One region of the Polaribacter staleyi genome, then DNA from elsewhere that is predicted to be linked to it. Evidence: riboswitches for the same ligand, from Rfam matches in the RefSeq annotation. Region 1 holds a riboswitch; the other holds the start of a gene.

Region 1 (3,199 bases):
TCTTTTAAAATAATCTTCTGAAAATTCAAAATCATTTCTTTTTAGAAGGAGTTCACAGAAAAAACCTAACACATATGTACAGTCTTTAATATCAGGTTTTTTACTCTTGTAAGTTGGTATATCATATTCTTCAAAAATTATAGATAAAATAGTATCTAATAATTTTGTCCTATTTACCGAAGAATGTTCTACTCCAATTTTTGAGGAAGCTTTTAATATAGCTAAACAATTTTTTGCTGTTCTGTGAATATTTAAGACTTCTAAATCATTTGTAACTTTGTCTAATAATATATCATTGTCTTCGTTAAAAGAGTTATTTATTATATATTGGTTTACAATTTTTCTTATTTCGCTTTGAGGTAATGATAGTAAATAATATGTCAAAAAACTCCTATTAATTTTCACATCATCTTCATCTTCATTAGTTGTCAAAAACAAATCGTTTCCTATTGTATTAAGTATAATTATAGGGATTTCTTTAAAGTTATCTGAAACATTTTTAATCATTTTTAAAGTACCAGATTCTTCAAAACATATAGAATCTATAATTATACAATCAATATTTTCTCTATTTTTTAAATAATCATTGGTAATAATCTGTTCTATATTTTTTACTATTTTATGTTTCTTGGTTAACTTTGAATCTATATAAACAAATGTTTTTCCAATTTTCCAAGCTTCTAGTTTTAGATAATGAGCTAATGATGTTAAACCAAATTCAGAAGGTGCTTTTATTATTAAGTTTTTTGTATTGTTTAAAATTTCAGAAAGATCAATATTATTTTCAATATTTTTAGTAGGGTTTTTTGATATGTTATTAGATTTACTAATTATAGGTTCAATCCATATTGGAGCATCTTCGTTAAATGATTTTAAAGACTTTTTTAAGTCATCATCTAGTTTAACTCTAATTCTATCAATTGTCTCAACAACTTCTTTAGATTGAAATTTAGTTGAAAGCCCTTTTATAAATAATTCTAAAACCCTTTCTAACTCTTTTTTAAATTCTATGACACCTTCATAATCTATATATAAACCATTTGTTCCTATCTTTTTTTTAAATTCTTGGACTTTATTATATTGTATAAAATCAAGTTCTTTTGGGTTTACATTTTCATTGTTAAAAAAGAAAACTATTTTAGGTAAAGAATTATTAGACTTTTTTTCTAAAGCTTTGATGTATTCATGTTCAGTTCCACTACCTGCAATTTTTGTAGGAGTTCCGAATCTATATCTCATTATACCTATAAAAATATCATAATTAGATTTTTCAACTGAATCATCTATTATTTCTTGTCCATTTTTACCCATATCAGGTAGAACATCGTTTTCCCATTTAAAAGTTTCAAAATTTATTTTTAAATGTTTAGCTATTCCTTTATTAAGTTTTCCAATTACTTTTTCTGTAATATTTCTTTCTTCCCCACAATCACCAGGTGATGAAATAAAACATTTATAAATTACTCTTTCTTCCATTTTCATTTTTTATGAATATAAATATAAGGGTTTAAATAGAAGTAATTGCCTAAAAAAATCATTAATTAAATACATTCCATACACATTTGACACATCACTCCTATTGTCATTAAGTAAAAGTAATAGCTTAACCACTTAAAATCATACTATTTAAATTTCATAAAATTTTAACGCTTTTAAAGACATAACTATCCATTTATACACTAATTTTGCGCTCTTAAATTAATTATCAAGAATCTCAAAAAAAAGGAGATAGCAACCTGCAATAACGAGCAAGGTGCTAAATAGATAAGCCAATAAATTGGAACCAATGTTAACTCATAATTCTACTTATAAGCAGCTATGTCCTTTTTAGAAAGAAAAAAGTAACATGGCAAATTCAAACACAATTACTCCAAAATTTAGCGCATTAATTCCCTTATTCGTATTTGTATGTACGTTTTTAGGTGTTGGTATCTATCAAAACGATTTTTATGCATTACCTGCTCCCATTGCTGTAATAGTTGGTATTATTGTAGCCTTTTTAATGTTTAGACAATCTATAAACTCTAAAATTAAAACGCTGTTACAAGGTTGTGGAGATGATAAAATATTAACCATGTGTTTAATCTATTTATTAGCAGGTGCCTTTGCTACCATTACAAAATCTACAGGTAGTGTAGATGCTATTGTAAGTCTTGGGTTAGATTATATTAACATACAATATATTTACTTTGGTATTTTTATAATTGCGGGTTTCTTATCGGTTTCTACAGGTACTTCGGTGGGTGCCATTGTTGCGTTAGCACCAATTGTTATTGGTATTGCAGATAAAAGTAGTATGGACTTACCCATACTTTGTGGCGCATTATTAGGCGGTAGCATGTTTGGTGATAATCTATCTGTAATTTCTGATACCACCATTGCTGCCACTCAGTCTTTAGGCTGTAAAATGAGTGATAAATTTAAACAAAATATTAAAATTGCCGTTCCTGCTGCGTTATTTACCATTGCAATCTTAATTATTCAAGGTTTAGGATTAAAAGAGGTAGCAACTGAAACTGTAACGTATAATTATTCTGTACTAAAAATAGTACCATATTTATTGGTGATTACCTTATCTATAGTAGGTGTTAATGTATTTATAACTTTATTATTAGGTGTTCTTTCTGGCATCTTTTTAGGTTTAATCTATGGAGATTTTACACTTATTGAAGCTACTAAAATAGCTTATACTGGTTTTACAAATATGACAGAAATTTTCTTATTATCCTTGCTTACAGGTGGATTAGCGGCTTTGGTGAAAAAAAATGGAGGGATTGATTTTATACTGCTAAAAATTAAGACACTTATAAAAAGTAAAAAATCAGCTCAATTTGGCATTGCAACTTTAGTAAGCACCATCAATATGGCAATTGCTAATAATACGGTTTCTATTATAATTTCTGGTCCCATTGCAAAAACAATTAACGATGAGTACGGTTTAGACAATAAAAAAACAGCATCTATATTAGATATATTTGCTTGTATTACACAAGGACTTTTACCTTATGGCGCACAGGTTTTAATGATCTTAAGTTTCGCTAACGGAAAAATAGATTACCTAGATTTAGTTTCTAATACCTGGTATTTGGCATTGTTATTTATATATACCTTATTATTTATCAGCTTTAAACCACTAAGATTTGGTTCTAATTAAAAATAAAAACAGCATCTCAATAATTGAGATGCTCTTTTTATTTGA
Region 2 (3,199 bases), 1.2 Mb from region 1:
ATAGTACAACAGGTACAGACATTCATCCAGGTGCAGAAATAGGAGATTCGTTCTTTATAGATCATGCAACAGGTATTGTTATTGGAGAAACAACGCATATTAAAGAAAATGTTCAGATTTTTCAAGGAGTAACTTTAGGTGGTATCCAGGTTAAGAAGAGTTTAGCATCCACCAAAAGACATCCAACCATAGAAAGTGGTGTTGTTATTTACGCAAATGCAACTATTTTAGGAGGAGATGTTGTTATTGGTAAGAATTCTGTTATTGGAGCAAATGTTTGCATTACAGAATCGGTTGTAGAAAATTCTGTAGTTACAGTAGAATCGGAAAATAATATTTTTCAAAAAAGAAAGTAAGATGAAGACTAAAAGTATCATAGATTTTGTTGGAAATACACCACTTGTAGAAGCTAGAAATATCTTTAAAAAAGAAGGTGTTACTTTATTATTAAAACTAGAAGGGAACAACCCAGGTGGAAGTGTTAAAGATAGAGCTGCTTATTATATGATTTCTGAAGCAATAAAAAGAAAAAATATAAAGAAAGGAGATACTTTAGTAGAAGCAACAAGTGGAAACACGGGTATTGCATTGGCTTTAATGGCAAAGGTTTTAGGTGTAAATATGGTTATTACCATGCCAGAAAATTCTACCAAAGAAAGAGTACAAACTATGCGTGCTTACGGAGCAAAAGTAATTTTAACTCCAGCAGATAAAGGTATTGAAGGAGCAATTGACTATGCTCTAAAGTTAAAGTATAAGAAAGGATATTTTCGTTTAAATCAGTTTGATAATTTTGATAATCCAAAGGCGCATTACAATACAACAGGGCCAGAAATTTGGAGAGATACAGAAGGAGAAGTAACTCATTTTGTGTCTGCTATGGGAACTACCGGAACCATTACAGGTGTTTCTGATTATTTAAAAGAACAAAACAAAAATATTACCATTATTGGTGTACAGCCAAAAGATGGTGCAAAAATTCCTGGAATTAGAAAATGGCCACAAGAATATTTGCCCGCCATTTTTAAACCTAAAAAAATAGATCAAGTATTAGAGGTTAGTGAAGAAGAAGCTATAGAAGCAACACATCGTTTAGCAGAAGAAGAAGGCATTTTTGCAGGAATGAGTAGTGGTGGTGCGGTTGCAACGGCATTAAAAGTAGCAAATTCAATAGATAAAGGTGTAGTTGTTGCAATTATTTGCGATAGAGGAGATCGTTATTTATCATCAACTTTATTCGAAAAAGAGTAGATTTTACAAATAGATTCTGCAAATAAAAAAATATTCCTTTTATTTGCAGTTCAGTTCATAAACTTATTGATACGTTATCACGAAAGGCAGAGGGATTAGACCCGCTGAAGCCTTGGCAACCTCTCATATCTTGAGAAAGGTGCTACATTCTACTTTTAGTTTTTAAAAATTAAAAGACAGATAACAGCGAAAAAATTACCTTTCCTGATGACATATTGATAAAAATATCAAAAAATGTCAAATATATACAAAGCTTTACAAGAACGAATTTTAGTGTTAGATGGTGCCATGGGAACCATGCTACAAGCTTATAAATTTACTGAAGAAGATTTTAGAGGAGAACGCTTTAAAGACTATCCAACACCTTTACAAGGAAATAACGACTTGCTGTCTATTACGCAACCAGAAGCAATAAAAACCATTCATGGTAAGTATTTTGAAGCTGGTGCAGATATTGTAGAAACTAATACTTTTTCTGGAACTACCATAGCAATGGCAGATTATCAGATGGAAGATTTGGTATATGAATTAAATTATCAATCTGCAAAAATAGCCAAAGAAGTAGCAGATGCATTTACAGCAAAAGAGCCGCACAAACCACGTTTTGTAGCAGGTTCCATTGGGCCAACGAATAGAACTGCTAGTATGTCTCCAGATGTAAATGACCCAGGTTACCGAGCGGTTACTTTTGATGAGTTAAGAATTGCTTACAAACAACAAACAGAAGCTTTGTTAGATGGTGGCGCAGATTTGTTATTAGTAGAAACTGTATTTGATACATTAAATGCAAAAGCAGCTTTATTTGCCATAGAACAAGTAAAAGAAGAAAGATATATAGAGGTTCCAATTATGCTGAGTGGTACCATTACAGACGCTTCTGGTAGAACGTTATCTGGTCAAACAGCAGAAGCATTTTTAATATCGGTTTCTCATATTCCATTATTATCTGTAGGATTTAATTGTGCTTTAGGAGCCAATTTATTGCAACCTCATTTACAAGCAATCGCAAATAAAACAGATTTTGCTATTTCAGCACATCCAAATGCTGGTTTACCAAATGCTTTTGGAGAATATGATGAAACTCCTGAAGAAATGGGCGAACAAATAGAAGAGTATTTAAAGAAAGATTTAATTAATATTATTGGTGGTTGTTGTGGTACATCACCAGAACATATTAGAGTGATTGCAAATATTGCAGCAAAATATAAACCTAGAGTAGTAGGTGGTTTGTAATTTAAATTAAAGTGGTACTAGAAGTAGCAATTTTAAATATAAAAGAAGGATTGTCTAAAGACTTTGAAGCGGCTTTTAAGCAAGCGGAAAAGATTATTAGTACTCAGAAAGGATATGTTTCTCATCAGTTAAAAAAATGTGTTGAGCAAGAAAATAAATTTATCTTACTCGTAAACTGGGAAACAATTGAAGATCACGAAGACGGTTTTAGAAAATCTAACGAATATCAAAAATGGAAAGAGTTATTACATCATTTTTATAAACCTTTTCCAACAGTAGAACATTATATATGAAAGTGAAACAAACAAAATACATGAAATTGTCTGGTTTAGAACCTTTAGTTCTAAATGAAAGTAGCAATTTTATAAACGTAGGAGAACGTACAAATGTAGCCGGTTCTCGTAAGTTTTTAAGATTGATAAAAAATGAACAATTTGATGAAGCGTTGGATATTGCAAGACACCAAGTAGATGGTGGTGCGCAAATTATCGATATCAATTTTGATGACGGTTTAATTGATGGGAAAGAGGCAATGGTTCGTTTTTTAAACTTAATTGCAGCAGAACCAGATATTTGTAGAGTGCCAATTATGATTGATAGTTCTAAATGGGAAATCATAGAAGCAGGTTTGCAAGTTGTACAAGGTAAATGTGTTGTAAATTCGATATCACTTAAAGAAGGAAAAGAAAAATTTGTTTGGGAGGCAAAACAAATA

What was found. Region 1 has a riboswitch for S-adenosylmethionine ahead of WHD07_RS01655 (Na+/H+ antiporter NhaC family protein). Riboswitches for the same ligand answer to the same signal wherever they lie in the genome.
Region 2: it holds a riboswitch for S-adenosylmethionine, as region 1 does, so the genes downstream of both, WHD07_RS15035 (homocysteine S-methyltransferase family protein) here and WHD07_RS01655 (Na+/H+ antiporter NhaC family protein) in region 1, are expected to answer to the same signal.

What each region holds. Positions count from the first base shown of each region.
Region 1 covers NZ_CP150665.1:444,130-447,328, reverse strand. The annotation lists gene WHD07_RS01660 (hypothetical protein) at 1-1,476, opposite strand, end outside; SAM-I-IV-variant riboswitch at 1,698-1,797, shown strand; gene WHD07_RS01655 (Na+/H+ antiporter NhaC family protein) at 1,847-3,154, shown strand.
Region 2 covers NZ_CP150665.1:3,614,630-3,617,828, forward strand. The annotation lists gene epsC (serine O-acetyltransferase EpsC) at 1-356, shown strand, start outside; gene cysM (cysteine synthase CysM) at 358-1,251, shown strand; SAM riboswitch class I at 1,323-1,438, shown strand; gene WHD07_RS15035 (homocysteine S-methyltransferase family protein) at 1,486-2,484, shown strand; gene WHD07_RS15040 (antibiotic biosynthesis monooxygenase) at 2,496-2,777, shown strand; gene metH (methionine synthase) at 2,774-3,199, shown strand, end outside.